DNA from 4 places in the Peribacillus sp. CSMR9 genome. Region 2 is predicted to be linked to each of the others. Evidence: riboswitches for the same ligand, from Rfam matches in the RefSeq annotation. Region 2 holds a riboswitch; each other region holds the start of a gene.
The links. A riboswitch is a leader RNA that binds a small molecule or an ion and turns the genes downstream of it on or off. The one in region 2 is predicted to bind cobalamin.

Region 1 (4,216 bases), on a different contig from region 2:
ATCGGCATAGTGAACAGCCTCATCCGATTCCCAATAAATATTCTGAGTGGCAAGTAAATGATGCCATCCAAACGTTCCTAAACCAATTGCCCGGTAACGTTTGTTCGAGATGGATGCTTGCTTGACCGGAAGATTATTGACATCAATGACGTTATCCAGCATCCGGATCTGAATGGGAATTAACCTCTCCAAAACATCGCTGCTCACCGCACGGGGCAAGTTAATGGATGATAGGTTGCAGACAACGAAATCGCCGCTTTTACGGACCACAACGACATCTCCATCTTCTGTTTCATATTCATCCGTGATCGTCGAAGGGCTTAAGTTTTGAGCAATCTCCGTACAAAGGTTAGAACAATAAATCATGCCTTTATGTTTATTCGGATTCTTCCGGTTCACTTCATCGCGGTAGAACATATATGGTACGCCTTCTTCTAATTGAGAAATCATGATGCTTTTCATGATGTCCATCGCATTGATTTTTTCAAAGCTATAGTTTGGAAGTGTACCATTTTCTGCGGCCTCGACAGCAAGTGCATAATGATTCCTGAAGCTTCCTTCGCCTTTCTTCTCGTCATAAAGATCTTCAAGTGAGAATCCAAGGGTTTGTTTGATGGTATGCGGATCGAAAAGATACCATTCTTTTCTGTCGCGTACAGCCTCCATGAACAAATCAGGAATACATACACCTGTAAAAATATCATGGGCTTTTAATCTGTCATCCCCGTTTTGCGTCTTCAAATCAAGAAAGCTCATAATATCTTTATGCCAGGCATCCAAGTAAATCGCGATGGCACCTTTACGTTGCCCCAATTGATCGACACTGACAGCTGTCTGGTTGAATAGCCGGATCCAGGGAGTCGTGCCGGAACTGTTTCCAGAGAAACCTCGGATATCAGAACCAAGCGAACGAATCTTACCAACGTAAAGACCTACACCGCCGCCGAATTTTGATACTTTTGCGGCATCGTAGTTAGATAGATAGATGCCGTCAATGGAATCTTCAATTGCGTCGATAAAACAAGAGCTTAACTGTCCATGCGTTTTACCTGCATTGGATAGAGTAGGCGTCGCAACAGTCATATAAAGGTTGGACATAGCCCAGTAAGCTTCTTTTATTAGTTGAAGACGATGCTCCGTTTTTTCCATTCGCATGATTTCCATCGCGATGATCATGAAGCGCTCTTGAGGCAGTTCGTAGACCTTGTCTTTTTTGGGGCGGGCTAGGTAGCGATCGTTTAATAAGTAGATGCCTATGTAAGAAAATAATTTATCCTTTTCCGGGTCGATCACCGAACCCAATTCCTCAATTTCCGCTTTCGTATAAGAAGCTAGCAGTTCTGATTTATAAATGGGATAACGCTGGCCTTCTGAAAGTTGCGAGAGTTCCGTGATCAGTTCATAGAATGGGCCATAACTCATGCCTTCATAACCTCGATTTGCCTGTGCATCCCTATACATCGTATTCAATAGTTCTGCTGCAGCAACGAATGTCCAATCGGGAGCATCTATATCCACACTTTCAAGAGCGAGCTGAATCAGTTTTTTTGATGCCTGTTCATCGGTTGAGTCACTTTTGCGATCAAGCCATTTTATAAAACGCTTTTTGAACTTTTCCATATCGAGACGGCCTTCGAATTCCTTTGATAACATCTCAAGCTGGATTGAATTCGTTTCGGTGTCATTTTCGCTTATGGTAGAGTTATATGTTTGAGTCATTAATAATCCTCCTTGTAAACTTCCGCTAAAATAAAAAAACCGCCCAAATGGATTGAGCGGATCAAACGATAGAATAAAAGAACCATGAAAAAATAGCCATTATACTATCGTTTCATCATCTCAATCCCCGAAGAATAAGAAACATGAAAAAATCAAGGCAGGTCTCCTGACTCATGATCATCCTACTTTGAGTCCTTCCCGTATAGAGAGAGCTATACAGTGGTTTCTCATTTCGTCACATTTACAGTTGCGGGGACAGTTCCGGGTTTACACCGGATTCCCTTTTCAGCCATCACTGGCACCTTGGATTATAAAATATTCTATATATAGTTATTGGTATTGTTTGTGTAATCAATATCTAGTATTTCTGCTTATATTATCGTAAGCCATATACGATGATAATTCAACTAATATATTTGAGAAAAACCAACCCTTATCTATTGACAAAGTGAAGGTAGAGGGATTGAGAATGAAAGATTTTATTGGGGAATGGGTAATTTGAGCACTGAATTTACGGGATTTTGTGTTAAAATAAAGTGTATAGTAAAGGTGGCTCTCCCTTATTGCGATGAGGGGATTCGCGGAAAAATATTTATGAAAAAGGGGTTAAAATCTTGGAAAAAGTATTAGTTTTTGGACATAAAAACCCGGATACAGACACAATCTGTTCAGCAATCGCTTATGCAGATCTTAAAAAGCAACTAGGTATCAACGCTGAACCAGTTCGTCTGGGTGAAGTGAATGGTGAAACTCAATATGCGTTGGACCAATTCAAATTCGAAGCTCCCCGCCTTGTGGAAAAAGTGGCAGGGGAAGCGGATGGAGTGATCCTGGTCGACCACAACGAACGCCAGCAAAGTGCAGAAGATATTGACCAAGTCCGTGTGTTGGAAGTTATCGACCATCACCGTATCGCTAACTTTGAAACAAGCGATCCTTTATATTACCGTGCGGAGCCAGTTGGCTGTACGGCAACCATTTTAAATAAAATCTATAAAGAAAACGGCATTGAAGTCCCTAAAGCGATCGCCGGACTTATGCTATCTGCCATAATTTCCGATTCTTTATTGTTCAAATCCCCGACATGCACAGAGCAAGACGTTGCAGCAGCTATGGAACTGGCTGATATTGCGGGAGTAAACGCTGAAACATATGGCTTGGAAATGTTGAAGGCGGGAGCTGACTTGAGCGACAAGACGATTGCCCAGTTAATCACTCTTGATGCAAAAGAATTCTCCATGGGAATGGCTAAAGTGGAGATAGCTCAGGTCAATGCTGTAGATCCGAACGAAGTTCTTGCTAAGCAAGCTGAAATAGAAGCAGCCATTGAATCGGTCATCGCTGTGAAGGAATTGGATTTATTCCTATTCGTCGTAACGGATATCTTGACCAATGATTCTGTGGCCTTGGCTCTTGGAAAAGCGGCTGATGCAGTGGAAAAGGCATATGACGTTTCATTAAACAATAACATTGCCGTCTTAGAGGGCGTTGTATCGCGTAAAAAACAAATCGTTCCGGTTTTAACGGACGTATTCAGTAAATAATATTGGAAAAGGGGTGCCCATTCAATACTTTGGGCCCCCTTTTCTGTACATTAAAAAAAGACTCAACCATCCATTTAAAGGTGTTTGAGTCTTTTTTTTTAATTTAAGGTTTCCTTTTCTTTTTCATAGGCGATGACAATCAGTTCTTTATTGGCTTCCTCGCCAAGTTTGCTTTCAAAGCTTTTCAGTTCATTCAATAAATCTGGTGACAGATTCGCTGCTGTATAATCCTGATCGGATGTCATGCTTTTCGCTCCTTTCAAAAGGAAATATTTCATGTTATCTATTTTGTCGGTTTGAAAAGTTTCTATTCAGCAGAATTATACTTTTTCAAGATATTTTACTTTCTGAGGTGGCGAGTTTTTCAAGCAATAACGAACTCTCCTCGTCCAGGCCTTGCACCTGGACAGGTGTACCTTGAAACTGATATTTAAGGACAACCGTATCAACAGCACCGACTGCAGAAGCATCCCATATTTTAGAATGGGAAAAATCGATGATGACCGTTTCGGCTTTTTCCTTGAAATCGAACTTAGAAACAAAGTCCTGAACCGAAGCGAAAAATATTTGTCCGCTGATACGATAAATGATTTTCTTAGCATGGATGTCTTCCGTTTTCTCAACAGCCACTTTAGAAATTTTAGCCGAGAAGAAAATCATGCTCAAGAGCACTCCAGCAAATACCCCTTTAGATAAGTCATGTGTATAAAGAACAATGAGGACCGTCACGATCATCACTGCTGCATCCGTCTTTGGAGCTTTAGTGAGCCGCTTTAGGGAAGACCAGTCAAAGGTCCCGATTGAAACCATGATCATGACTGCGACAAGGGCAGCCATCGGTATTTTAACAAGGACATCATTCAATACCACGATTAATACCATAAGAAATGCGCCAGCTACAAAAGTGGAAAGCCGGCCCCTTCCTCCCGATTTAATGTTGATACCGGATTGGC
Region 2 (4,216 bases):
TGCCGATCGCGATAAGCACTTTTCACCAACCCGACAGGTGTATCCGGTGAACGGTAGCGAAGGAGAATTTTTTGTGTTTCTACAATTTGCCTAGTCCGCCTTCCGCTACGCGGGTTATAAAGTGCAATGACAAAGTCAGCCATTGCAGCAGCTTCCACCCTTTTAGCGATAAGTTCCCAAGGCGTTAAATGATCACTGAGGCTGATGGTACACGAATCGTGCATGACAGGTGCCCCAAGTAAAGACGCACAAGAGTTGATTGCAGAAATACCAGGGATGACTTCAATGCCCACTCCAGTATCTTCTTTCCACCCTTTTTCAATCAATACTTCATAAACCAGCCCTGCCATCCCGTACACTCCGGCATCACCACTGGAAATTACAGCCACTTTCTTTCCCAGCTCCGCTTGTTTCACTGCTTCCTGAGCACGTGATACTTCCTCAGTCATTCCCGTACTAATAATCGTTTGATCTGTAAGCAATCCCTGAATGAGTTCAACATAAGTTTTATAACCAATGATGTAGTCACTTTCTTGAAGGGCTTCGACAGCACGTTTGGTAATGTGTTCAAAATTCCCTGGCCCAAAGCCCACGACGAATAATTTACCGTTAGTACTCATTAAGACATCTCCTTTTACGATTTGTTCTTTGAAATACCCGTATGAGCAGGAAAATCTGGATTAGGGGTCATTTCCCCATCACTGAATCGGTAGATCAGCTGTGGCACAAACTCCCCATCATCGATATTACTTACAATCTTCCGACCGTAATCTGGGGTTTCCACCCGATACCATCTCCCTTGGGGATACTCAATTACAACGCAGGCGTCCTTACATCTTCCGTTACAGCGTGTCCTGGTTGTATGGATTTTCATATCCAGTCCCTTTAAAGTAATTTCATCGCGAATCGCTTGGGTTACTTCTTCCCCGCCTTTTTTCATGCAACTGCTTCCATTGCAAATCAACAGATGCGTATTAGTACCCTGCAAGTTCCAAGTAGTCATCTTCTTCCTCCTGAGTTCAGGGAAAAGGCAAAATAAAAAACCTTAACATAAGAGTTAAGGTTTTAAAAAAACTATATGAATGAGGAGCCTTCGGCAAATATGCTGAATCTCCCAAAATCGTCATAGTCCTTCTACCTTTCCCTCCGAAAAGTATCATACAATTTCAAAAGCAGGTTTCCTGGCTTACGCTTCATTTTACTTTGTCCCTTCCCGGCATTAAGCCAGTGGTCATCGACAATTTCATCAGCGTTTACAGTAGCGGGGGCTGCATCGGATTTTCACCGATTTCCCTATTATCCCTTGATAATTCACACAAGAGCACTTTTAAAATGAAATATTTGGTTTTATTATACATTTCTAGCTAACTTTATCTATCATATAACAACTTTAGCAAAATTCAAAGTTTATTCCGACTGTTTAGAAAAGTTTAATAGGGTAAATCCAGCTCCATGCCTCGCTTCTCTGCGTTATTAGTCTAAAAAAAAAAAAGAGAGTGTAGCTGGAATTATTTCTTTATGATAAACTATACGAGATTTTTCAAAATAATTACATAAGTTTTATGGTGTTGAATTTTCTCGGAAATTCAGCTTAAAAGGGAAGCCGGTGAAAATCCGGAGCGGTCCCGCCACTGTAAAGGGAAGTCCTATTGCCTTAAGGTTAATCCACTGTCAAATGAGATGGGAAGGATGTAATGGGATGATGAACCAAAGCCAGGAGACCTGCCATGAAGCGTGAAACTGTTTCAGCCTACGAGGATGGGTGTGCGGATCAGGCAGAATAGCCCGTGGTTGGTTTATGCTGAGGAATTCCTGTTCATTACGCACTTCTTTCTTTTTTAGAGAAGTGCTTTTTATGTTGGGCGCCGCTTTTCTTCTAAAAGCCTTGATCAGAAAAAATTAAAAGTGTTGAAAGGAGAAAGAATGAAAAAAGACAATTGGAAAATTCTTTATTTTGTCATTTTATTGCTTCTTGTACCAAAACGTGCTATGGCCATGCATATTATGGAGGGATTTTTACCGATTGAATGGGCCATATTCTGGTGGGCCATTATCCTTCCATTTTTAATCTTGGGTTACCGGTCGATTAGGTCCAAAGTAAAGGAAAACCCAGAAACAAAAATGATACTCGGCCTATCGGGAGCATTTGTATTCATATTATCGGCCCTGAAGATTCCTTCCGTTACGGGAAGTTCTTCACACCCTACAGGAGTTGGCTTGGGTTCCATATTATTCGGACCATTGGCCATGAGTGTCGTGGGTTCCATCGTCCTGTTATTTCAAGCTGTATTACTGGCTCACGGAGGGTTGACGACATTAGGGGCCAATGCATTTTCCATGGCAGTATGCGGACCTTTCATTTCTTACTTTGTCTTCAAGGGCGCAACTAAATTGGGGTGGTCTTTTTCTCTTGCGGTTTTCTTGGCAGCTGCTTTTGGAGATTTAGGAACCTATGTGGTAACTTCCGTTCAACTTGCTCTTGCTTTTCCATCCGAGGTAGGGGGATTCATGGCCTCATTCACTAAGTTTGCAGGGATTTTCGCCCTGACCCAAATTCCCTTGGCAATCAGCGAGGGATTATTGACAGTCGTTGTGATGAATTTCTTAAAAAAATACAATCTAGGCGAATTGAAATTGCTGCGAGTTTTATCTAAGGAGGCCCGTTAATATGAAAAAAAGTTTACTGTTGCTTTTCCTGGTCGTCATTCTTGCAACCATACCGTTAATCACCCAACAAGGAACGCAATTTGGCGGTGCAGATGGCGAAGCTGAAGAAGCCATCACTAAAATCCATCCGGAATATAAGCCATGGTTCAACAGTATTTGGGAGCCACCAGGTGCAGAAACAGAAAGCTTATTATTTGCGCTGCAGGCTGCAATCGGAGCTGGTTTCATTGGATATTTCATTGGGGTAATGAGACAAAGGAATAAGCAAGCCAAACAAGCCATGCCCGAAGAATCCAAGCATGTTACTCATTGATAAATATGCCTATTTCAATGGGCTAAAGGATGAACATCCGTTGGAAAAAATGATTTTTGCACTCTCCCTTTTGCTTTTTTCCTTAACTGTAAGGGATATGGCCGTTTCGCTCATCACTTTTACGGTGATGAGTGCTTTAATCATTTTTGCGGCAAGAATCCCACTTTCTTATTATCTGAAATTACTCTTACTACCGGGGTTCTTTATATTATCAGGTACAATTACCATCCTTTTTTCTTTTACAAGCAAACCCATTTCAATATCCAATATATGGTGGTCCTGGAAAGTCGGAAACTGGCAAATATTCATCAGCGATGACAGCATTGGTACAGTAATCAATTTGATCACTGTCGTATTTGGCAGTATAAGCTGTTTATATTTCTTAACCTTAACAACACCCATTACCGTCATTCTATCCGTGCTGCGAAAACTTAAAGTGCCATCTTTATTGATCGATTTAATAGAATTGACCTATCGCTTCATCTTTATTTTTTTAGATACAGCTGTGGCCATTCACCTATCACAAGCTTCACGACTTGGATATGGCTCGATAAGGCAAGGCATTCGATCTCTCGGGTTACTAATCTCATCATTATTTTTGGGAGTATTCCAGCGCTCTGGGCAATTGACGATGGCCATGAATGCAAGAGGATATCAGGAGAACCTATCATATATCGATGATACTTACACCTATTCCTCCCGCAATTGGCTGATCGCCATTATCATACTAGGAAGCTTAATCTTTATTTATGGATATATGTAAATTGGAGGCAATTCAGAAATGGAAGAGCATATTTTTAATATAGAGGGCCTCACCCATCAATTCGCAGATGGAACGTTCGCTATCAAAGATCTTTCACTAACCGTTCAACAAGGTAAAAAGATTGCATTATTAGGCAATAATGGAGCCGGCAAATCGACTCTGTTCCTCCATTTAAATGGTCTTTTACAACCAACATCAGGAACTATCAGATATAAGGGCAAGAAAATTAAATATGACCGTAAAGCATTATTATCATTAAGAAAACAAGTTGGGATCGTTTTTCAAGATCCCGATTCTCAGCTTTTTTCCGCTAATGTGCAACAGGATATTTCGTTTGGACCGATGAATTTAGGATGGGAAAGAAACGTAGTCCGCGAGAAAGTACAATGGGCGATGGCTCAAACGGAAGTAACGGAATTAAAGGACAGACCCACCCATTTTTTAAGCTTAGGGCAAAAAAAACGTGTCGCCAT
Region 3 (4,216 bases), on a different contig from region 2:
TCTTTTTCCAAAGCAAGTGCCAGTTGGTAGCAAACATTCTCCCTGGAAATATCATCACGGACAAATGACCAGTTCAAAATCGTGACAGGACCTGTTAGCATTCCCTTTACCGTCTTGTTCGTCAGTGATTGTGCGTATACACTTTCCCTGACTGTCATCGGTTCGATGAAATCGATGTCACCGTAGATGACTGGTGGTTTCACGCAGCGAGACCCATAGGATTGTACCCAGCCCTTTTCTAGAAAGACGAATCCGCCTAACTTATGGCCGAAGTATTCAACCATATCCGTCCGTTCGAATTCCCCGTGTACAAGAACATCCAAGCCGATTTCTTCTTGGATATCAATCCACCTGCCGATTTCTTCGTTAACGAATGTTTCATATTGCGAAGCGGTCCATTCTCCTCTTTTGAACTTCCCACGTGCTTGTTTAACTTCAAATGTCTGTGGAAAGCTGCCGATCGTAGTCGAAGGAAGAAAAGGCAATTTGAAAAATTCCTGTTGTTTTTGGTAACGTTCTTTAAATGGAAGCTGACGGCCGACGTTCCTGGTTTTAACCTTTTCGACATTGGATTGTACATTCCCATGATTCCGTGCATTTGAACTTGCTAACGTTTGAACCGTAAATTTATTAGCATCGACTTTTTCGGCGATTGCTTCAAAGCCTTGATTATTCCCTTTGACCAAGAGTATGATTTCCTCAAGTTTCTCATCAGCGAAAGCGAGGGCCTCTTTCACTTCTTTTGAAAGGGCGGTTTCATTACGAACGGTCACTGGGACATGAAGCAGGGAACAAGAGGGCTGAAGCCAGATTTGGTCTTCGGCTACCTTTTTCTTAAGAGTCTCGATCAATTGGATTTTTTTCGATAAATCAGATAGCCAAATGTTTTTTCCGTCAATCACACCTGCAGCAAGCACTTTGTCCTTCGGGAAACCGAATGCTTCAAGATTACTTAGATTCCTCCCTTTATCATGTACAAAATCAAGACCGATTCCTTGGACTTGTAATTCGATGACTTCTTGGTAATGCTCCACGGCATCAAAGTATGTTTGTAGCATGATGTTCAGGTTTGGTGCTGCTTCATTCAGTTTTTCATAGAGGTAAGTAACAGTTTGCATATCATCTTTGGAAATGGATGAAACAAGAGAAGGTTCGTCCATTTGAACCCACTTCACGCCTTCTTGCTCCAACTCTTGCAGGATTTGCGTGTATAGGGGAAGCAGGCTCAGGATGATGCCAGGGATATCTTTTTTATTGAAGCCTTTGGAAAGGGAGATGAAAGTATAAGGTCCGATCAACACGGGTTTGGTTTCAATCCCTAGCTTTTCCTTGGCCTCCCGATATGCTGCAAGTGGTTTATTTTCTGTTAAAGTCAGCTGTGACAGGTTTAATTCAGGGACAATATAGTGATAGTTCGTATTGAACCATTTCGTCATTTCGGAAGCGACTTCGTCATTGTTTCCGCGGGCCATTGAATAATAAACGGAAAGGGGAACGCATCCGCCTTCATAGGCTGAATAACGTTCAGGAACAAGACCGAACATGACGGACATATCCAGCATTTGATCATATAAAGTGAAGTCGTTGGCAGGAATGATATCAATGCCTCGTTTCTTCTGTTTTTGTAAGTTGCCTAAACGGATGGCTTTTAGTTGTGCCGTAAATTCTGCTTCATCGATTTTACCGGACCAGTAAGCTTCTAATGTACGTTTCCATTCACGATCTTCCCCGATTCGCGGGTAACCCAAACTGCTGCTTTTCAAAATTCCCATCCTCCTACATTCATTTGATTTAACAATAAAAAAGCATCCCTAACCGTCAAAAGAGAAAGTTAGAAATGCTTAAAATAAAGAGGCATGCAGAATGCCCCTTACAATTATAAGGTCCCTAACACCTCCCTATCTCCCGTAGGTTAAAACAGTGTTGTCGAAATAGGCAGGTCTCCTGACTTAGGGAATATCATTAGCGACGGGCCTTCCCGATCCGTTGATCAGTGGCATATTGGATGGCGCTAACATTCCCATTACAGTGGCGGGACCGTGCCGGAATTACACCGGGCTTCCCTTTTAATCCTAATGAAAATTAGGAACCTATTTCCACATATGAAATTTCACAAAACCTGCTGGATAAACTGATTGCAGGTGGCTAATATTTATAAAATAAAAATTATTATAAATATTTAGACAACCTTAACATATCCGACTAAAAGGGTCAACATGAAAAAGATTCGGGATAAGGTCCCGAATTCCTGACAAATGCGTTTAGGATGTGTTAGTGATAAGGATAAAGTCTGTCCCTAAGAAAGAATATATTGTTTGGACAGGGAGTATGTATAGAGGGAGTGGCGTTTTGAAATGGGGCGTGGGGGATGACTTTCTACATCTTGATTGCAGGAATCATTTTTTGCATGGTGATGAGCATTCGTACCTTATTTCTTGTTGAGTCGGGAGGAAAGAAGTTCTCTCTGGAGGATATGCTGTGGCTTGGCAATTTATATGCGACGATATTAGTTGGATTTGCACTGATTTATTTATTATACGAGCTTCAGAATCATTCAGTGATTCTTGATATGGGCAATCGTTTGGACGGCAGTTTTTACGAGCAACTGAAGACTTCTTTTTATTTTAGTGCGATGACGATGTTTTCTGTAGGGTATGGGGATATATCCCCGATAGGCGTAGGCAGGATGATTGCGACAATCCAGGCATTCATCGGCTATACGCTCCCGGCCGCGTTTGTAATTCGGACGGTGATTGATTTAGATCAGGAAAGAAGGAATAAATGAAAGTTGTATTTCTTTCGATTATTGGGTACTCTTACCATAATGAAAGAAATGGAGGGTTCAATATGACTGTTAAAATTGGAGAAAAAGCACCTGATTTTCAACTCCCAGCAAACAATGGTGAAATGGTTTCCCTATCGGATTTTAAGGGGAAATACATTGTTTTATATTTTTATCCAAAAGACATGACGTCAGGATGCACGACGGAGGCCTGTGATTTCCGGGACCACAATGAGCAATTTGAGGAATTGGACGCTGTCATCATTGGTATCAGCCCAGACCCAGCGGCACGACATGAAAAATTCATCGAAAAACATGGATTGCCTTTTCTGCTGCTAGCTGACGAAAATCATGAAGCTGCTGAATCATTTGATGTGTGGCAATTGAAAAAGAACTTCGGCAAGGAGTATATGGGCATTGAACGTTCAACATTCCTGATTGATAAGGCAGGTAAGATAGTCAAAGAATGGCGTAAGGTAAAAGTAAAAGGCCACGTCGAAGAAGCTCTTGAAACTCTTCGCGACCTCAAAAAATAAGGGGACAGGCAAATGAAGGATGAGCGAATAACGAAGCTTGCTGCCAGGCTGATTCATCATTCGATACAATTAAAGCCAAAAGAGAGAATCCTTATTCGGGGCCATATCAACACGAAACCATTATTGAAAGAGCTGATTGATGAAACATACAGAGTGGGTGCTTATCCATATGTAGAACTTGAAGACGATGAGATAAGCCGGCACCTATTACAAGGGAATGTGAAGGAACAACTTGACACATCATCGCAATGGGCTCTGAAGAAATATACGGATATCGATGCGGTCATCATCATCACCGGTGAAGAAAACGATGTGGAAATGACTGATGTTCTCCTCGAAAGGCACCGTCTTCAAGGGGAGGCTATGAATTCTCCAACTCTTTTCTATGTGAACAACCGACGTTGGGTCTTGCTTAATTATCCCACCAACACATCAGCGCAAAAAGCCGGCATGACTTTCGACAGGTATCAAGACTTCCTTTTGAACGTATGCACAATGGATTATGGGAAAATGGAGGCGGCATTAAAACCGTTAAAACTATTGATGGAACGAACTGACAAAGTCAGGATCGTTTCACCAGGGACAGATTTGACCTTTTCCATTAAAGGTATGCCGGCTATCATATGTGCCGGAAAAAAGAATTTACCGGACGGGGAAGTATTTACTGCACCTATAAAAGAGAGCGTCAATGGAAGGATAGCCTTCAACACACCCACAACCTATGAAGGAATCACTTTTAGTGACATAGAATTAAACTTGAAAAAGGGGAAAATCAGTAAAGCCATTTCCAATCAATCTTCTAAAATGAACCGAATTCTGGATATTGATGAGGGGTCCCGTTTTATCGGGGAGTTCGCAATTGGAATCAATCCATACATATTGGAACCTATGGACGATA
Region 4 (4,216 bases), on a different contig from region 2:
TCTTCCGGACAAAATGAGGAATGACCAATCCTACAAAACCAATCGCCCCTGAAACGGCAACGGCTGCCCCTGTCAATGTCGAACCGGCTATCAAGATCCACATTTTCCGCCGCTTCACGTTCACACCTAAGTGTTTTGCCCGGTCTTCCCCGAAAGTCATCGCATTCAATTCGCTTGCATTCATGATCAAGGTCAACGAACCAATGATAAAAAACGGCAAAATGATTACGATATAATTCCATCCGCGCATTGAGACGCTTCCCATCAGCCAGCCGATGATTTGTCTTAATTCATCACCCGTCAGCGCAATCATCAATGAAATGAAGGCACTTAAAAACGAGCTGAAAATGATTCCCGTTAAGATAATCGTTTCCACTTTCATCGACCGATCCATTTTTTTTGCAAAAGTCAGTACGCAGAGCATCGTGAGCACTGAACATAAGATGCTCAATGCCGGAAGAGTATATAAACCGATGAATGGCAGTGATATATTCAAGAATATTGTCAATACGGCGCCGACCGATGCTCCTGAAGAAATACCTAATGTGTAAGGATCAGCGAGCGGGTTCCGGAGCAGTCCCTGAAAGGCTGCCCCGGCAATCGCAAGTGATGCCCCAACCAAACCAGCGAGCAGCACACGCGGCAAGCGGATGTTCATCACGATATTCGTAAGCATCACATCCGGATCAGCAGAAATCGGCAAGTGGAAAATCTCCTTGCCGATTATTTGTATAAGTACGGGAATCGGAACTGGCACCGAACCAAAGGAAATGCCTATCGTCATTGCGAATAACAAAATTAACAACGCAATCAAATAAGCAAACGCCCATTTAGTTGTCAAATTGGTTCGGATAGACTGCTTTTGCAAGTTCCTCTACTCCTTCTATTAAGCGTGGACCGGAACGGGTCACCAAGTCAGAAGGGACATCAAAGACTTGGCCATTCTTAACGGCATTTACGTCTTGCCATCCTTTTCGGCCTGTCACTTCACTTACTGGATCTTTTGTATAATTACCATACGTTGTAATGATGACATCCGGATTTGCAGCAATCATCGACTCTTCATCAATTTTTGCCCAGCCGTCCAATTCAGCAGCAGCATTATCCGCTGAAATAATATGAAGCATTTCATTCATGAAGGTATTTTTTCCAGGTGTATATATATCCGGTGATGGCGAAACCTCAATTAAAACGGTCTTCCTATCCGCTTCCTTAACGGATTTGGCTTTTTCCTGAATATCCTTGAGCTTCGTTTTCATATCCGCAACGATTTCGCTTGCCTTATCATTTTCTCCCGTTGCCTTTCCAATCATTTCAATAGATTCATAGACTTGGTCAAAGCTTTGTGCATCATTGACTACAAGGACATCTATTCCAGCATCCTTAAGCTGCTTTAATCCCTCATTCGAATTATGGGCACTTGATGCATGGGCAAGAACAAGGTCAGGCTTCATGGAGACAATCAGCTCCGTGTTCATTTCCATTCCGCCAACTTTTTTAATTTTTTTCGTTTCTTCCGGGTAATTATCATTGTCGGAAACACCAACGACCTTTTTACCCAAACCAAGTGCAAAGACCACTTCTGTATTACTTGGTATCAACGTAACGATTTTCTTCGGTTTTTGTTCTATCGTTACTTTTTCGCCCGTTGCATCTTTAATCGTAATCGGGAAAGCGTCGTGTTGAGCATGATTCGTTTGCTGCTTTTCTTTTCCTTCATCAGTAGCGTCACTGCAGCCAACCATCATGCCTGCAGTAAGCAACATCAACAATATCAAACCAAAAATCTTCTTCATTTTCATTCCCCACAATCTTTTCATTTAATTTCTTCACCTAATAATCTCGGAAGATGCACCCAAAACAAAAAGCACCTCCCGTTAAACGGAAGATGCTTGTATGGCAACAATATCATTACGGACTCTTAGGGTCTGCCACACACCTTCCCATCCGCGTAGGTTACAGGTGTACGAATCTTGGCAGGTCTCCTGGCTCATGGTCATCGTCAACGGCACCTTCCCATATCCCCATACAGTGGTACACAGCCTTCAGCTCCCAAATACAGTGGCGGGACCGCGCTGGCATTTCACCAACTTCCCTTTTAAGTCATTAAGACACCAAATCGTTCATATGTATATAATTTTCACTGCCTTCATTATACACCATGTAAGAATCGATTATTATATGATTTTTCTGAACAAGTTTGAAATGCACCGTCCATTTTCAATGATTTGAAGCATTTTCTATCAGCGACGCGAACCCACCGACTGATAATCCAGGTGAAATCCGAACTCGATGCAAGGCATACATCCCTTGTTCCCTTGAAGCTCCTCCAGGTTCAGTAGTGGCTGCCATCTTGTATCCAGCTTCTTCTGAAAGCCTGAGACTCTCTTCATTATAACGACCAACTGGATAGGAAAGCACTGTCGTGTCCTGTTGCAGGATACGATCGAACAGATCCTTTGACTGGACCATTTCCGCTTCTTGCTGCTCTGCCGTCATTCGGTTCAGCTCCAAATGGTTGATAGTATGGCTTTCGATCGAAATCCCATTCCCGCTCATCTCCATCATTTGATTTTCAGTCAGGTGATGACCTTTATCGATGGACTTCCCGATCATGAAGACAGTCGCTTTCATATCATATTCTTTTAGTATATGGAAAGCGTCCGTGTAGTTATCTGTATAGCCATCATCAAAAGTAAGCCAGACACACTTTTCACTTGGCATCCGATTTTCGGTTAAAACGAGAAATGCTTCTTCAGGGGATAATGTATAGTAACCATTTTCCCGAAGCCAAGTCATTTGTAATCGGAATTCCTCTTTTGGTACCCGAAGGCCATTGCCTTCAGAAATGCTATGATACATCAATATTGGAAGCTGTACCGCGGACTCGGCCGTTATCCAGTCTCTCGTATCGATTCGTTCAGTATATAATTCGTCCTCCGAATCCTGCCCAGTGTCATTCTCCGCTGCTGCAGCCACTTCAATGTTATCTTTCGTGATCGGTGCAGCCGTCTTTGTGCCTATACCCTCTAAAATCCCTTGTGAGCATGCCGGTAAAATTAAAATCCCCAGCAGCGTCACCATCCATAAAACTCTATAATTCCCCACTATCATTCTCCTAATTTTTTCTAGCATAATAGTACCAGAAAACCAGGAAATAATAAAGTATTCCATTTAATGAAGAGTAAGGAAACAGGAGAGCTGAGTGCCCCCTAAGCGTCTAGATGTTTTTTTTCATAATTATTATTGCTATTAACTTGAAAAGTTTGCCTATAAGAAATATAATAAATAAGTCGTCGACTTTTTTATATGTCCCAGTAGCTCAGCAGGATAGAGCGACAGCCTCCTAAGCTGTAGGTCGTAGGTTCGATTCCTATCTGGGACGCTAATTTTATAAACCCTGTTATAATGCGGTTCTTCCGTGTTGTAGCAGGGTTTTTTCTGTTGGTATGACCGTTAAAAGCCGTAAATTGCATGTAGGATAAAAGCATTTCTGTACGTAGGAAACAGTGATATTCCATTTCACTATTATTTTTCTATGTCTGGAGGTGCTTTTTTTCATGAAGAAACACGTTATTAAACAGCGTGGAACTGCGATAAAGGAACGGAAATTGGACAGTAAGGCTACGGATAGTTTCACGATTGAATACACACTGCAAGAAGCCTTAGATATTTTTCTCCGTGCAAAAGTTGCTGAAGGTGTCCGACAGCGAACATTAGGCGAATATGTACGGCACATAAGGTATTTAACGGAATACTTATCTGTTTATCATCCGTCTTTTATGAAATGAAAAAACTAGTCGCTTTTGGGTCCATGTAACCTGCACGATGGAGCCAAGCATGAAACATAGAACCAGTTAGAAGAATCTCATTAATATCTACTCGATCAAGTTGGAGGGGATTAATGACCCTTATTGTAATTGGCTGAAGAAACAAAGGCACAAAAAAAGGAAGAGGGACTACAAAAGTCCCTCTTCCTTTTTCACTTTATTTTTTTGAAATTTTTCTTAATAAATATAAAGCGTATATGATAGCTGGTATAGCTCCAATCATTAAAATCATGTTTATTAAACCAAATATAAAATAAGAAGGCGATACATTCATTTTAATTCAACTCCATTAAAAATTTTAATCTCTATATGAATATTTTTGATAAACACGAGCATATTTACTATTTTTATTTAAAAGAGTAAGTTTGAGAGAACTAGTAAGACTT

Region 1: linked by a shared signal. The riboswitch ahead of N9I19_RS05540 (ribonucleoside-diphosphate reductase subunit alpha) and the one ahead of N9I19_RS09440 (energy-coupling factor ABC transporter permease) in region 2 are both predicted to bind cobalamin.
Region 3: linked by a shared signal. The riboswitch ahead of metE (5-methyltetrahydropteroyltriglutamate--homocysteine S-methyltransferase) and the one ahead of N9I19_RS09440 (energy-coupling factor ABC transporter permease) in region 2 are both predicted to bind cobalamin.
Region 4: linked by a shared signal. The riboswitch ahead of N9I19_RS13100 (helical backbone metal receptor) and the one ahead of N9I19_RS09440 (energy-coupling factor ABC transporter permease) in region 2 are both predicted to bind cobalamin.

Annotation. Positions count from the first base shown of each region.
Region 1 is NZ_JAOPHO010000005.1:91,271-95,486, forward strand. Features, by position in the region: gene N9I19_RS05540 (ribonucleoside-diphosphate reductase subunit alpha) at 1-1,719, opposite strand, end outside; cobalamin riboswitch at 1,859-2,040, opposite strand; gene N9I19_RS05545 (manganese-dependent inorganic pyrophosphatase) at 2,334-3,263, shown strand; gene N9I19_RS05550 (hypothetical protein) at 3,362-3,508, opposite strand; gene N9I19_RS05555 (SulP family inorganic anion transporter) at 3,594-4,216, opposite strand, start outside.
Region 2 is NZ_JAOPHO010000014.1:23,896-28,111, reverse strand. Features, by position in the region: gene cobJ (precorrin-3B C(17)-methyltransferase) at 1-620, opposite strand, end outside; gene N9I19_RS09445 ((2Fe-2S) ferredoxin domain-containing protein) at 635-1,003, opposite strand; cobalamin riboswitch at 1,155-1,344, opposite strand; cobalamin riboswitch at 1,547-1,744, shown strand; gene N9I19_RS09440 (energy-coupling factor ABC transporter permease) at 1,924-2,667, shown strand; gene N9I19_RS09435 (energy-coupling factor ABC transporter substrate-binding protein) at 2,669-2,980, shown strand; gene cbiQ (cobalt ECF transporter T component CbiQ) at 3,021-3,743, shown strand; gene N9I19_RS09425 (energy-coupling factor ABC transporter ATP-binding protein) at 3,762-4,216, shown strand, end outside.
Region 3 is NZ_JAOPHO010000028.1:3,733-7,948, reverse strand. Features, by position in the region: gene metE (5-methyltetrahydropteroyltriglutamate--homocysteine S-methyltransferase) at 1-1,772, opposite strand, end outside; cobalamin riboswitch at 1,918-2,109, opposite strand; gene N9I19_RS13845 (potassium channel family protein) at 2,369-2,785, shown strand; gene bcp (thioredoxin-dependent thiol peroxidase) at 2,848-3,318, shown strand; gene N9I19_RS13835 (aminopeptidase) at 3,331-4,216, shown strand, end outside.
Region 4 is NZ_JAOPHO010000025.1:23,162-27,377, forward strand. Features, by position in the region: gene N9I19_RS13095 (FecCD family ABC transporter permease) at 1-868, opposite strand, end outside; gene N9I19_RS13100 (helical backbone metal receptor) at 831-1,796, opposite strand; cobalamin riboswitch at 1,959-2,134, opposite strand; gene N9I19_RS13105 (polysaccharide deacetylase family protein) at 2,221-3,114, opposite strand; tRNA gene N9I19_RS13110 (tRNA-Arg) at 3,312-3,385, shown strand; gene N9I19_RS13115 (hypothetical protein) at 3,561-3,791, shown strand; gene N9I19_RS13120 (hypothetical protein) at 4,129-4,216, opposite strand, start outside.